One region of the Bradyrhizobium xenonodulans genome, then DNA from elsewhere that is predicted to be linked to it. Evidence: predicted binding sites of a transcription regulator. Region 1 holds the regulator's gene; the other holds the start of a gene.
What was found. The regulator PhoB, encoded in region 1, activates phosphate uptake and scavenging genes when phosphate is short. The targets are predictions, from matches to a motif close to TGTCATNNANCTGTCAT.

Region 1 (7,632 bases):
GGCAACTCGTTCCGGATCTCTTCATCGATCTTCGCCCCGGGCACCACGATCTCGGCGGCGATCGCGTCCGAGTTCGCCGAGAGCGACGGTCTGCACCAGTCCGGCCTGATCCTGCTCGGCCTGCTGCTGTTCGTGCTGACGTTCTTCGTGCTGGCGGGCGCGCGGCTGATGCTGATGCGGCTGGAAAAGAAGGCGGGGAACTAAAGCCATGAACCCGATCTATTCAAGCCGCCGCCGCAAGGACATCGTGGTCCGCGGGCTCTGCATCGCAGCCGCCGCCTTCGGCGTCACCTGGCTCGCGCTGATCCTGGTCACGCTGCTCTACAACGGCCTGTCCGGCCTGAACCTCGAGCTCTTCGCCGCGGACACGCCGCCTCCGGGCTCGACCGAAGGCGGTCTGCGCAACGCGATCGTCGGTTCGATCATCATGACCGTGATCGGCGTCGGCATCGGCGCGCCGCTCGGCCTGTTCGCCGGCACCTATCTCGCCGAGTACGGCCGCAACGACAAACTGACCTCGGTGATCCGCTTCATCAACGACATCCTGCTGTCGGCGCCCTCGATCATCATCGGCCTGTTCATCTACGGCGCGGTGGTGGTGCCGATGCGCGGCTTCTCGGCGATCGCCGGCAGCCTGGCGCTCGCCGTCATCGTGATCCCGGTGGTGCTGCGCACGACCGAGGACATGCTGCTGCTGGTGCCGAACGCGCTCCGTGAGGCGGCGTCCGCGCTCGGCCTGCCGCGCTCGCTGGTGATCAAGCGCATCGCCTATCGTGCTGCCCGATCGGGTCTCATCACCGGCGTGCTGCTCGCCACCGCCCGCGTCGCCGGCGAGACCGCGCCGCTGCTCTTCACCGCGCTGTCGAACCAGTTCTTCAGCCTCGGCCTGAACAAGACGATGGCGAACCTGCCGGTCACCATCAACAACTTCGTCCAGAGCCCCTACGCCTATTGGAAGCAGCTCGCCTGGAGCGGCGCGCTGCTGATCACGATCACCGTGCTTGCCCTGAACATTGGCGCGCGCATCCTTGGCGCCGAAAGGACCGCAAAATGACCGATCTTTCCGTATCGATGAGCGCGTCCGGCGGACTGCCGCAGGCGCCGGTGCTGCCGGATGCGCCTGCCAAGGTGACGGTGCGCAACCTCAACTTCTATTATGGCGAGCACCACGCGCTGAAGAACATCAACCTGGCGCTCGGCACCAACCGCGTCACGGCGTTCATCGGCCCGTCGGGCTGCGGCAAGTCGACCCTGCTGCGCATCTTCAACCGGATGTACGACCTCTATCCGGGCCAGCGCGTCACCGGTCAGCTCATGCTCGACCAGACCAATATTCTCGACCCCAGGCTGGACCTCAATCTGCTGCGCGCCCGCGTCGGCATGGTGTTCCAGAAGCCGACGCCGTTCCCGATGACGATCTACGAGAACATCGCCTTCGGCATCCGCCTCTATGAAAAGATCTCCAAGTCCGAGATGGACGGCCGGGTCGAGAAGGCGCTACGCGGCGGCGCGCTGTGGAACGAGGTCAAGGACAAGCTCAACGCCTCCGGCCTGTCGCTCTCCGGCGGCCAGCAGCAGCGCCTCTGCATCGCCCGCACCGTCGCGGTGCGGCCTGAAGTGATCCTGTTCGACGAGCCCTGCTCGGCACTCGACCCGATCTCGACCGCCAAGGTCGAGGAGCTGATCCAGGAGCTGTCCGAGAACTACACGATCGCGATCGTCACCCACAACATGCAGCAGGCGGCCCGCGTCTCCGACAAGACCGCCTTCATGTATCTCGGCGAGCTGATCGAGTTCGACGACACCAGCAAGATCTTCACGTCGCCGACCGACCGGCGCACGCAGGATTACATCACCGGCCGGTTCGGCTGAGGAGACGGGACATGGGTTCTGAACATACCGCAAAAGCCTTCGACACCGACCTCCAGGAACTCACTCGCCTGGTCGCGGAGATGGGCGGCATCGCCGAGCGCATGATCGTCGATTCCGTCGACGCGCTGATCCGCCGCGACGTCGCGCTCGGCCAGCGTGTCGTCGCCATCGACGCCGAGCTCGACGCGCTCCAGAAGAAGATCGAGGAGCGCGCCGTGCTGACCATCGCGCGCCGCCAGCCGATGGCGGTGGACTTGCGCGAAATCGTCGGCGCCATGCGCGTCGCGACCGATCTCGAGCGCATCGGCGACCTCGCCAAGAACATGGGCAAGCGCGTCGCGGCGCTGGAGACCGATTTCCATCCGCTCAAGCTGTTCCGCGGCCTCGAGCACATGACCGACCTCGTGCAGCAGCAGGTCAAGTCGGTGCTGGACGCCTATGCCGCGCACGATCTGCCGGCGGCGATGGCGGTGTGGAAGGGCGACGAGGAAGTCGACGCCATCTGCACCTCGCTGTTCCGCGAGCTCCTCACCTACATGATGGAGGATCCGCGCAACATCTCGTTCTGCATCCATCTGATGTTCTGCGCCAAGAACATCGAGCGTATCGGCGACCACGCCACCAACATCGCCGAGACCGTGTTCTACATGATCGAGGGCCAGGCGATCACCGACAAGCGGCCGAAGGGCGACATGACGACGTTCGCCACGACGGTCCCGAATACTTGAAGACTTAAGGAGCGACGACACCATGGGCGCACGCATTATGGTGGTTGAGGACGAGGAAGCTCTCACCGAGCTTCTCCGCTACAACCTCGAAGGCGACGGCTATGACGTCGAGACGGTGATGCGCGGCGACGACGCCGACACCCGCCTCAAGGAGCACATTCCCGATCTGATCGTGCTCGACTGGATGCTGCCGGGGCTCTCCGGCATCGAGCTGTGCCGGCGGCTTCGCACCCGTCCCGAGACCAAGCAGCTCCCGATCATCATGCTCACCGCGCGCGGCGAGGAGAGCGAGCGGGTGCGGGGACTTGCGACCGGCGCCGACGACTACATCGTCAAGCCGTTCTCGGTGCCTGAGCTGCTGGCGCGCGTGAAGGGCCTGCTGCGGCGCGCAAGCCCCGAGCGGCTCGCCACCGTTCTGGCCTACGGCGACATCGAGCTCGACCGCGACAAGCGCCGCGTGGCGCGCTCGGGCCGGCCGATCGATCTCGGCCCGACCGAATACCGCCTGCTGGAGTTCTTCCTGGAGCATCCGGGCCGCGTGTTCTCGCGCGAGCAACTGCTCGACAGCGTCTGGGGCCGCGACATCTACATCGACGAGCGCACCGTCGACGTACATATCGGCCGCCTGCGCAAGCTGCTCAATCTCGGCCGCGAGCAGGACCCGATCCGCACCGTCCGCGGCGCCGGTTACGCGCTGGACGACCGGTTTGCCAAGGCGGAGCAGACGTAAGGCCGGCTGCAAGCAGGCAAATAAAAAGCGCGCCGGGTGGCGCGCTTTTCTTTTTCTCGCTCGTCCTGGTTTGTGCCGGAACGATGTCGTCTGGTGCAGTGATCAGCGCGGACCCGGCTTCGGTGCCGCGCGGCGGCGATCGGCGGCCGGCTGATACGCAACCCGCGAGTGCTGGGCGCAATAGGGCAGGCCCGACAGCGCCTTGCCGCCGCAGAAGAAGAAATCCGGGCTCGAGGGATCGCCGACCGGCCAGTGGCAGGTCGCCTCGTTCAATTCCAGCAGCGACAGCCGCTGGCTCATCGGCACCACGTTGTCGTAGGTAACAGGTTCGGCCTCGACCTCGACCTCGAAGGCCTGCGCCAGCGCGGTGTTGCCGCGCGCGATCGGGCGGCTCACCCGCATCATGTGCTGCGCGGGACGCGCCTTGCGCGGCCGGGGCGCAGCAGACGAGGGGCTCTTGGCGCGGCCGGACAGACCGAGCCTGTGCACCTTGCCGATCACGGCGTTGCGGGTGACATTACCGAGCTCTGCCGCGATCTGGCTGGCCGACAATCCGGCCTCCCAGAGCTTCTTCAGTTGCTCGACGCGATCATCCGACCAGGTCAAAACCGTCATTGCACCCTTTCCTTCGCCGCGCGCCAGCCACCCTGGGGCTGCACTGCGAATGCCTAAGCCTCGAAAAACCCGTGCCGCCAGAATCCCTTAAGGCTCGCCGGGCACCGAGAGCCGCCCGAACGTTTACGCCGGTACATGAGGACTTAGAGATCAGAACTTCCGCACGAGATGTCGTATCTGACAAGCCAAACGCTACAATATGGCGTGACTCACGCGCAAGAGTCCGCCGACTCGCTTCCACATGTTCCGTGGCCAAAATCCCGCAAAATCGTCACCGCAAGACTACGGATTCAGCGTTTCGCGAGGCTTTCCGGCCGGCATTGACACCCGTCTTGCCAAGCATAAGATGCTCCCGCGTGCCGCCCTTAAAAGGCGGCACGTTTCGTTTTCCGGGCCGGTTGATGGTGCGTTGCGCAATGCACGCTCACGCCGTCCGCAACATCAAGTGACCGTCATGTCTAACAGCGCAGCACCGCATTTGCTCCCCGTTTTCGCCAGGTCCGACCTCGGTTTCGAGCGCGGCGAAGGCTGCTGGCTGATCGCGACCAATGGCGATCGCTATCTCGATTTCACCTCCGGCGTCGCAGTGAACGCGCTCGGCCATGCCCATCCCGCGCTGGTCAAGGCGTTGCAGGAGCAGGCCACCAAGCTCTGGCACATGTCGAACCTGTTCCAGAGCCCGGACGGCGAGAAGCTTGCTGCGCGTCTGTGCAACGAGAGCTTTGCGGACTTCGTGTTCTTCTGCAATTCCGGGGCGGAGGCGCTGGAGGGTGTGATCAAGCTGGTCCGCCATCATCACTTCTCCAAGGGGCATCCGGAACGCTATCGCATCATCACCTTCGAAGGCGCCTTCCACGGCCGCACGCTGGCAACGCTCGCCGCGACGGGATCTGCAAAATATCTCGAAGGCTTCGGTCCGCCGATGGACGGCTTCGACCAGATCCCGCACGGCGACATCGAGGCCGTGAAGAAGGCGATCGGTCCGCAGACCGCCGGCATCCTGATCGAGCCGATCCAGGGCGAGGGCGGTGTGCGCTCGGCAACGCCCGCCTTCCTCAAGGCGCTGCGCCAGCTCTGTGACGAGAAGGGCCTGCTGCTCGCGTTCGACGAGGTGCAGACCGGCATGGGCCGCACCGGCGACCTCTTTGCGCATCGCCGTCTCGGCGTCGAGCCCGACGTGATGTCGCTGGCGAAGGCGCTCGGCGGCGGCTTCCCGATCGGCGCGGTGCTGGCGACCGCGGATGCGGCGTCCGGCATGGGGCCGGGCTCGCACGGCTCGACCTTCGGCGGCAACCCGCTGGCGATCTCCGCTGCGAACGCCTTGCTCGACGTCATGCTCAAGCCCGGCTTCTTCGACCACGTGCAGAAGATGTCGCTGCTGCTCAAGCAGAAGCTCGCCTCCGTGATCGACCGTCATCCTGACATCGTCAATGAAGTGCGCGGTGAAGGTCTCCTGATCGGCATCAAGGCCGTGGTGCCATCAGGCGATCTTGTCGCCGCGCTGCGCAACGAAAAACTGCTCACGGTCGGCGCCGGCGACAACGTCGTGCGTTTCCTGCCGCCCTTGATCGTCACCGAAGCCGAGATCGAGGACAGCGTCGGGCGGCTGGAGCGCGCCTGCGCCGCGCTATCGTCGAGCCAGACCAAGCGGGCGGCAAGCTGATGAGCAAGTCGCCCAATAAAGCACCGAAGCACTTCCTCGATATCAACGAGCTGCCGTTGTCGGAGCTCAAGAGCATGCTCGCTGCGTCTTCCGCGATGAAGGCGAAGCAGAAGGCGCATCAGCCGGTCAGGCCGCTCGAAGGCAAAACGCTCGCGATGATCTTCGAGCGTCCCTCGACCCGCACCCGCGTGTCGTTCGACGTCGCCATGCGCCAGCTCGGCGGCGAGCCCATCATGCTCACCGGCGCCGAGATGCAGCTTGGCCGCGGCGAGACCATCGCCGACACCGCGCGCGTGCTGTCGCGCTATGTCGATGCCATCATGATCCGCATCCTCAATCACGAGGCGCTGCTGGAGCTCGCGGAGCATGCGACCGTGCCCGTCATCAACGGCCTGACGCGGCGCTCGCACCCGTGCCAGGTGATGGCCGACCTCATGACCTATGAAGAGCATCGCGGCCCGATCGAGGGCCGGACGGTGGCCTGGACCGGCGACGACAACAACGTGCTGGCCTCCTGGGCGCACGCGGCCGAGCGCTTCAAGTTCAAGCTCAATGTCGCGACGCCGCCGGAGCTTGCCCCGAAAAAGGCGATGCGCGACTTCATCAAGGCCACGGGTGCGCCGATCGTGCTCGGCACCGATCCCGAAGCCGCCGTGAAGGGCGCCGATTGCGTCGTCACCGACACCTGGGTGTCGATGGGCGACAAGGAAGGCGAGCATCGCCACAACGTGCTCAAGCCCTATCAGGTCAATTCGAAGCTGATGTCGCTGGCCAAGCCCGACGCGCTGTTCATGCACTGCCTGCCCGCCCATCGCGGCGAGGAGGTCACGGACGAGGTGATCGACGGCCCGCAATCGGTCGTGTTCGACGAGGCCGAAAACCGCCTGCACGCGCAGAAGGGCATTCTGGCCTGGTGCTTTGACGCGGTGAAGTGATCTCGGTGATGGGGCCGCGTTGATGACCCCATTCTCCGCTGTCATCCCGGACAAGCGCCGCGCAGCGGCGCGCTGATCCGGGATCCATAGCCACAGGATTGAGTTTGGCGAGGACTCGCAGTTGTCACCGCCGGATTCCCGTGATTATGGGTCCCGGGTTCGGGCCTTGCGCGCCCCGGGACGACACTGAGTTTGTCGTGCTTTCGTGCGATCCATTCTGCATCCCGGGTAGAGCCCCGCACCTCTTCCATTTCCATCCTCCGACCCCAGATAAGCGCCATGGTTTTCCAATCCCCTGACATGAAAACCGGATCCGAAGGTCCGGTTCGCGCACCATCAGCGGTTCCGATCGATGACGCCGTGCTGCCCTACGAGGTCGACGCGCTCGACGTGCGCGGTCGCCTGGTGCGGCTAGGTCCGGCGCTCGACGAGATTCTGACCAAGCATGATTATCCCGCGCCGGTCGGCAAGCTGCTCGGCGAGGCCATCGTGCTGACGACGCTGCTCGGCTCGGCGCTGAAATTCGAAGGCCGCTTCATCCTTCAGGCCCAGACCGACGGTCCGGTGTCGTTCCTGGTCGTCGACTATCAGGCGCCAGATCGCCTGCGCGCCTATGCGCGCTTCGACGCCGCGCGCCTCGGTGATGCCAAAGACTCCGGCACGCTGCTTGGCCATGGCCATCTCGCCATGACCATCGATCAGGGGCCCGACATGAGCCGTTACCAGGGGCTGGTCGCGCTCGACGGCGGCGGCCTGGAAGACGCTGCTCACGAATATTTCCTGCGCTCCGAGCAGATCCCGACGCGCGTGCGTCTCGCGGTCGGCGAGGAGTGGCGCTCGAACGACGGCGGCAAGCATCGCTGGCGCGCCGGCGGCATGCTGATGCAGTTCCTGCCGAAGGCGCCCGAGCGCGCGCGCCAGGCCGATCTGCATCCCGGCGATGCGCCCGAGGGCGCCGAGGTGCACGCTGTGGCCGAAGACGATGCCTGGGTCGAGGCGCGTTCGCTGATCGAGACCGTGGAGGACGTCGAGCTGATCGATCCCGAGCTCTCCGGCGAGCGATTGCTCTATCGTCTCTTCCACGAGCGC
Region 2 (7,632 bases), 3.9 Mb from region 1:
CGATCGACCTCGTCATTGCGGACGCCATCATCGCGCCGATCGGCCAGATCAGGCCCGCCACCTATATCGGCAAGGGCAAGGTCGAGGAGATCGCCGGGCTGATCAAGAGCCTCGATGTCGAGCTCGTGGTGATGGATTGTGCGCTGGCGCCGATCCAGCAGCGCAATCTCGAGAAGGAGCTGCAGGCCAAGGTGCTCGACCGCACGGGCTTGATTCTGGAAATCTTCGGCCGCCGCGCCAAGACCAGGGAAGGCTCGCTCCAGGTCGAGCTCGCGCATCTCAACTACCAGCGCTCGCGCCTGGTTCGGTCGTGGACCCATCTCGAACGCCAGCGCGGCGGTTTCGGATTCATGGGCGGCCCCGGCGAGACGCAGATCGAGGCCGACCGCCGCCTGATCCAGGAGCGCATCTCCAAGCTCGAGAGCGAGCTGAAGAAGGTGCAGGCGACGCGCCGCCTGCATCGCGCCGGCCGCCAGCGCGTGCCATATCGCGTCGTCGCGCTGGTCGGCTACACCAATGCCGGCAAGTCGACGTTGTTCAACCGCCTGACGCGCGCCGACGTGCAGGCGGCCGACATGCTGTTCGCCACGCTCGATCCAACGCTCCGCGCGCTCACCCTGCCGCATGGCGGCAAGGCGATGCTGTCCGACACGGTCGGCTTCATTTCCAATCTGCCGACCCAGCTCGTCGCCGCCTTCCGCGCCACGCTGGAGGAGGTGCTGGAAGCCGACGTCATCCTGCATGTGCGCGACATCTCGCACGAGGATGCCGAGGCCCAGCAGAGCGACGTCGACGCCGTGCTGCGCCAGCTCGGCATCAATCCCGATGACTCAGGCCGCATCATCGAGGTCTGGAACAAGATTGATCGTTACGATTCCGAGCAGCGCGAAGGGCTTTTGAACATCGCCGCGCGCAGGCCGGAGGATCATCCGGCGATGCTGGTCTCGGCCGTGTCGGGCGAGGGCATCGACGCACTGCTCGCCGCGATCGAGGAGAGGCTCGCCGCCAAGCGCACCACGCTCGACCTCTCCATCGACGCCGCCGATGGCGCCGGCATTTCCTGGCTGCACCGCAATTCCGAGGTGCTGGCGAAAGAGCTGCACGACGGCCGCTTCGACATGACCGTGCGGGTGGACGAGACCAAGCGGGATATCGTGGTGTCGAGATTCGATGCGGTGCCGCGCGTGGCTTGAGCCCGTGGCGGCAAGCTGAGGGCGTTCACCTGGACAGGTCGAGCCTCATGAACTGGTTGTGCGGGCTCGCCTGATAATCGGCGAACGGCTCACAGGGGACGAAGCCGGCGCTGCGGTAGAGCGCGACGGCGGGAGCGTGCAGCGGTGCCGTACCCGTCTCCAGGCTGAGGCGCGCATAGCCTCGTTCGCGCGCTTCAGCGACGATGTGGTGCAGAATCGTGCGACCGACGCCGGTCCCGCGTGCTGCAGGCGCAGCGCGCATCGACTTCGCCTCTCCATGCGTCGCATCGAGCTGCTTCAGAGCGCCGAACCCAGCCAGCACATCGCCCTGCCAGGCCGTCCAGAACGTCACGGCCGGAGCCGAAAGACCGCTCGCGTCCAGCGCCTGCGCGTGCTCGCCCATGACGCTGCGCAGCTCTTCCAGATGATGCGCCAGCAAGCCGGCGACATGGGGCGCCTTCGGATCGTCCTGTCTGATGTCCACTGCGTGTCCTTGTTACTGCATTCAATCAGTTAGCACCGTAGCCCGGATTGCCCGTCGCTCCATCCGGGCTCCGCACTTTCCGCGCAAACCGACGACAGCGGGTTAGCGGCGGACTTGCTTGCGTGCCTCTGATGCGTTGCCACTCAGGACACTAGAATGGAATGGTCAGGCCCGGAGTTTTCGCTTGCGCCTTGGTGTAGGCGACGCCGTGAATTTTGACCCCGCGTTCGTCCAGCAACGAAATGATGCCGCCCTGGTTCGATAGTTCCATCGGCTTCTGCACGACGACGGCGAGCGTGCCCGGCCGCGATCTTCCCTGAGAGAACCATTTTGTTCTTCTGCTTGTCGGCCAGCATCCAGCCGGTGAGATCGATATCGCGATCGGCCGTGTTGAGCAGCGTGACGACTTCCCGCTCGGGCGTCTTCACGGCGTTGACGAGGGCCGCAATGATGCGCACGAGGCCATCGGGCATTTCCTCGGTCGGAGGAGTCGTCGGATCTGGCGGCGTCGTCGGCGTGCCTCCGCCGAGATCGATGGGATGACCGGTCCTGTCATCGGTGTGCCAGGCCTGCGTCTGGAATTTCAGGAAGACCGCCGTCCATAGATTCTGATCCGGGAATTCGAACACGAGCCCGCCGTCCTGCCACGGCCCGTTGTCGCCCGAGAATTTTCCGATCGGATTTCCCTGGTTCATATGGATATCGTGAATGCCGCGTCCCGGCCGGAAGCCAAAATAATTGTCCGCCTTCGTCTCCGGCCCCCACGTCTCGCCGAATGCGTACACCATCGCGCTTTCATTCGAGAGCGCGCGCTGGACGAACTGGTCGAGCTTCTCGTTGAGGTCATTGTCCGGTCCGGGCAAGGACAGCGGCAGTGGGACCATCTCCTGCGGTTGCATCAGATTGCCGCGAATGAAGTCCAGCGCCGTGCTGCCCGGCTTCGGCGACTGCGGGTGCAGGCCCTCCGGCAGCGCCGCGAGTTGATCGGTGATCGGATGGACAAAATGCGATCGCACCAGGTACTCGACTTCGCTGCCATCCGCCGACTGCACGTTGACGGCGATGCGGAAATCCGCGTTGTCGGCCACGACATGGACTTGATAATGCGGTGACTGGCCGGTGCCGAAACGCATCGCGATCGGGCGTCCCTTGAGGACCGAATAGTGTTTCAGGGGCATTGCACTCACCTGCCGTGGGGTTGCGGCTGCGCTGGCGCCGGTGTTCAACTTTAGACTGCAGGTCGTGACGGTTTCATGGCTTGAAAGGTGACCCCGGTCGCCGCTGCGGGCCTCACGCTTTGGCAAGATCGCCTCGCGGCGTTCAGGACAAAGTGCTGACCTATATCTGGATCAAATGCGTACAGGGCTAGCGCCGGGCCTCGCGGCGGGTCTCCGATATCGTTTTCTCCTCGCCCTTCGCCGCATTCCACAGCGCATCCATCTCCACCAGCGAGGCCTGCTCCAGCGTGCGGCCCTGCGCCTCCAGCGCCTGCTCAATATAGGCAAAGCGCTTTTCGAACTTCGCATTGGTCGCGCGCAGCGCGGCCTCCGGATCGGCATCGACATGGCGGGCGAGGTTGACGAGGGCGAACATCAGGTCGCCGGTTTCGTCCGCGATCTCCTGCTTGTCGTTGCGGTCGAGCGCGGCCTCGATCTCGTCGGCTTCCTCGCGGATCTTTTGCAAAACCGCGCGCGGGTCGTTCCAGTCGAAGCCGACGGTGGAGGCCTTGCGCTGAAGTTCCATCGCGCGGGTCAATGCGGGTTGGCCCGCTTTCACGCCCCCCAGCAATGATTTGTGCTTCGGCGTCTCTTCCGGTGGCCGGCGCGCCGCGCGCTCAGCCTTCTCCTCGGCCTTGATGCGGTCCCAGACTTCCTTGACGTGGGAGGAGGCGAGATTGCCGTCCTTGTCGGCGAAGACGTGGGGATGACGGCGGATCATTTTGCGCGTGATGGCCTCGACCACATCACCGAACGCAAAAGCGTTCTGCTCTTCAGCCATCTGGGCGTGGAACACGACCTGGAGCAGGAGATCGCCGAGCTCCTCGCGGAGATCGTCGAGATCGCCGCGGCTGATCGCCTCGACCACCTCATAGGCTTCCTCAATCGTGTAGGGCGCGATGGTCGCAAAATCCTGCTCGAGGTCCCAGGGGCAGCCGGTCACCGGCGTGCGCAGCGCCGCCATGATCTCGATCAGGCGGGAAATGTCACGGGAAGGGGTCATTGCGGGGCAGTCTCCTGGGTCCAAAACCTTATGCCAAAAGCGGGCCGCCGTTCCCAGCGGGACGCGGCGGAACAGGGTGATTTCCACCGATTGGCGGGCGAAGTGCACAGTGCTAAAGCGCGGGACATGAGCGACGCATTTTCATCACAAACCGCGCTGGTGTTGTTTTCCGGCGGCCAGGATTCCACCACCTGTCTTGCCTGGGCACTGAGCCGCTTCGCGCGGGTGGAGACGCTGGGGTTCGACTACGGCCAGCGCCATGCGGTCGAGCTCGACTGCCGCGCGCGTCTGTTCGACGGCATCAAAGACCTGCGCGCGGACTGGGCCGCAAAGCTCGGCGAGAGCCATACGCTGTCGATCCCGACGCTGGCCGCTGTGTCCGAGACGGCGCTGACGCGCGACGTCGCGATCGCGATGGGCGCCGATGGCCTCCCCAATACTTTTGTCCCCGGCCGCAACCTCGTGTTCCTGACCTTCGCCGCAGCGCTGGCCTATCGGCGCGGCATCACCCACATCGTCGGCGGCATGTGCGAGACCGACTATTCCGGCTATCCCGATTGCCGCGACGACACCATCCGCGCGATGCAGGCCGCGCTCTCGCTCGGCATGGCGAGGACGTTCGAACTGCATACGCCGCTGATGTGGATCGACAAGGCCGCGACTTGGAAGCTCGCGCATGACCTCGGCGGCGAGGGGCTGGTCGATCTCATCCGCGAGCAGTCGCACACCTGCTATCTCGGCGAACGCGGCGCGCAGCATGAGTGGGGTTATGGATGCGGGGAGTGCCCGGCGTGCAGCCTGCGGGCGAAGGGGTGGCGGGAGTTTGTGGCGGGGCGCTAAGACCACATACTCGGTGTCATCACCGCGAAAGCGGCTGATCCAGTATCCCAGAGACTATTTGAGCCGAGGGCCGCGGCCTACTGGATTCCCCGCTTTCGCGGGGAATGACAGCGGAGGGCTTGGCATGATCGTGCCTTCTACCGAGCTAGCCAAAATCCTCCGGCTTGAGCTCGATCGGTTTGCCGTGCGGGGTGCGGTCGGCGGCGTGGTCCCAGGCGTCGCGGTAGCGGTGCAGCGTCTCCGTCGATGCCACGCCCTTGCGCGCAACCAAGCCCTCCAGCGTCGCGAGCCAGTGCAGATAGTAGGTCTCGCCCGTATCAGGGTCGCCGGCGGCCTGCGCGCGCTTGATCTCGTCGGCCAGGCTTGCTGCCCATTCCGGCCAGGTGAACACGCCACGCTCGTGCAGCGTCAACGCCATGGCGAACGCGTGCGCCTCCCAAGGGGCGCGGAATACCGGACCGTCGTCATCGCGCGGGATACTTGGAATCGCCGCCGTCGCGGCGGCTGCTAGCCCGCTGCCCATCACGCCGGGTCCAGATAGGGCTCGAACGCGTCGATCGAGACCTTCAGCGTCGGATCTCCGTCCGCACCCCAGAGATCGCGGCCTTCGAACACGACGGTGTAGAGCCATTGCGGATTCTCGCCGCGCTCCATCGCCGCGGAATCCGGAAACACGTGGCAGCCGTGGTTCAACTCGACGATTCCGACATGGCCGCGCACATAGCGCGGCAGCCGCGTGTGCGTTGTCGGATGAATGTTCTTCGCCCGCACGCGGTCGCCGACGTTGAATTTGGCGGGTGCAGGCGCAGGGCGGGCGAACTTGCCGCGCACCATGATGCGCTCAACCTGGCCAAGGTCGAACTTGCCGTGCTTGAGCGCCTTGCCTGGCTGCATCGCGTGACCGGCGGCGACTTCCTCCCGGGTGAGGTAGCCTTTCTCGATCAGCATCTCCTCGAGCCCGAGAAACCATTTCTTGTAGTAGGAGCTCGACAGATAAACATGCGGCGGCAGCGTCTCGCGATAGAAGCGCGAGGTGTCGATGTTAAAGGCGCCGGCCGCGCCCATCGCGCGGACCATGGCGAGGACGCGGGATTCCCACTCCTCGTGAAACATCGGCTCGTTCGGCTCGGGCTCGACCTTGCCGAACCCGTCCATGCCGCCCATGTCGTGCACGCCGTTCACGACGGCGCTCCGGGCGCTTTGGGAAAGCCGGTGCCGATCATGGAATCGCGGGTGACCAGCTCGGCGAGTTGCTCCTCGCTCCACCCTTCCGTGCCCGCGGGCCGCATCGGTAGCACCAAAAAGCGCGTCTCGGCGGTGGAATCCCATACCCGGATTTCCATGTCCTTCGGCAGGCTGACGTCGAAATCGGCGAGCACGCCGCGCGGATCTTTCACCGCACGCGAGCGGTAGGGCGCGGCCTTGTACCAGACCGGCGGCAGCCCCAGCATCTCCCAGGGGTAGCAGGAGCACAGCGTGCACACGACCATGTTGTGGCGCTCAGGCGTGTTCTCGACCACCACGAGATGGTCGCCGACGCGGCTGACATGACCGAGCGTGCCGATCGCCTTGGAACCATCCTCGAGCAGCGCCTGCTTGAACGCCGGATCGGTCCAGGCCTTGGCGACGACGCGCGCGCCGTTATGCGGGCCGATCTTGGTCTCATAGGCCTGAATGATGGCGTCGAGTGCAGCCGGCTCGACATAGCCCTTTTCGGTCAGGATCGTCTCCAGCGCGCGCACGCGTAGCTCGGTTTCCGACAGTTCGGAATGATCGTGATCGTGATGGTGGTCGTGATCGTGGCTCATGCCACAAAGATAGGCGCAATGGTCCCCGCCTGTCGAGCCGTCGTTGCAGCGCGGCCGGGCCAACTGTTCGTGACACCATTTGGGCCTGCTGCACGACCGGCCTGGAAACGGCCATTGATTGCACCATGACGTGTGCCGTAATACGGCGTCGGGACCAAGCAGGCTCGGCCAACGGGCCGCATGACGCGACGACAATCGAGGGGGAAGGGCCATGACCGCCAATTCGCAGGCGCCTGAAGCGAAAGGGTTTCGCTGGAAGCTGATCGCGCCACTCGTGGTGTGGCTGGCGATCTATCTGTGGCCGGTGCCCGCAGGCCTCAACGCCAATCAGTGGCACTATTTTGCCGTGTTCGCGGCCGTCATCACCGGACTGATCCTGGAATCGATGCCGGTCGGCGCGGTCGGCTTCATCGGCCTGACGGTTGTCGGTGTCAGCGGCTATATCGAAGCCGATCCGACCAAGTCGCTGCGCTGGATGCTGGCGGGCTTTGCCGAGAGCACGGTGTGGCTGATCGTCGGCGCCTTCGTGTTCTCGATCGGCTATCGCAAGAGCCAGCTCGGCCGGCGCATCGCGCTGGTGCTGGTGCAGCGGCTCGGCCGCAACACGCTCGGCCTCGGATACGCGGTGGCGATGTCGGATTTTTTGCTGGCGCCGGCGACGCCGTCCAACACCGCGCGCAGCGGCGGCATTGTCTATCCCATCATCAGCAACATCCCGCGCATCTACGGCTCCGAGCCGGGGCCGACCGCCGGCCGGATCGGCACCTACGTGATGTGGACGGCGTTCGCGGCCACGGCGGTGACGAGCTCGCTGTTCTTCACCGCACTCGCGCCCAATGCGGCGGCGCTGGCGATCGCCAAGAAGACGGTCGGGGTGGAGGTGAGCTGGGGTCAGTGGTTCATCGGCTTTGCGCCGCTCGGTATTGTCCTGATGATCCTCGTTCCGCTGCTCAGCTATTTGGTCTGCCGTCCCGAGGTGAAGCGCAGCCCTGAGATCTCCGACTGGGCGGCAAAGGAGCTCGGTGCGATGGGCCCGATGTCGCGCAACGAGTGGATCATGCTCGGCCTGATCGTGCTGGCGATGTTC

Region 2: the regulator PhoB is predicted to act here: its motif matches at 2,920-2,936, upstream of I3J27_RS18930 (DUF2278 family protein).

What each region holds. Positions count from the first base shown of each region.
Region 1 covers NZ_CP089391.1:7,935,232-7,942,863, reverse strand. Annotated here, with positions in the region: gene pstC (phosphate ABC transporter permease subunit PstC) at 1-204, shown strand, start outside; gene pstA (phosphate ABC transporter permease PstA) at 209-1,054, shown strand; gene pstB (phosphate ABC transporter ATP-binding protein PstB) at 1,051-1,872, shown strand; gene phoU (phosphate signaling complex protein PhoU) at 1,884-2,600, shown strand; gene phoB (phosphate regulon transcriptional regulator PhoB) at 2,623-3,330, shown strand; gene I3J27_RS37535 (GcrA family cell cycle regulator) at 3,433-3,945, opposite strand; gene I3J27_RS37530 (aspartate aminotransferase family protein) at 4,400-5,608, shown strand; gene argF (ornithine carbamoyltransferase) at 5,608-6,543, shown strand; gene I3J27_RS37520 (Hsp33 family molecular chaperone) at 6,823-7,632, shown strand, end outside.
Region 2 covers NZ_CP089391.1:4,023,162-4,030,793, forward strand. Annotated here, with positions in the region: gene hflX (GTPase HflX) at 1-1,193, shown strand, start outside; gene I3J27_RS18925 (GNAT family N-acetyltransferase) at 1,219-1,677, opposite strand; gene I3J27_RS18930 (DUF2278 family protein) at 1,821-2,903, opposite strand; gene mazG (nucleoside triphosphate pyrophosphohydrolase) at 3,043-3,897, opposite strand; gene queC (7-cyano-7-deazaguanine synthase QueC) at 4,024-4,737, shown strand; gene I3J27_RS18945 (nitrile hydratase accessory protein) at 4,883-5,260, opposite strand; gene nthB (nitrile hydratase subunit beta) at 5,260-5,919, opposite strand; gene nthA (nitrile hydratase subunit alpha) at 5,916-6,545, opposite strand; gene I3J27_RS18960 (DASS family sodium-coupled anion symporter) at 6,757-7,632, shown strand, end outside.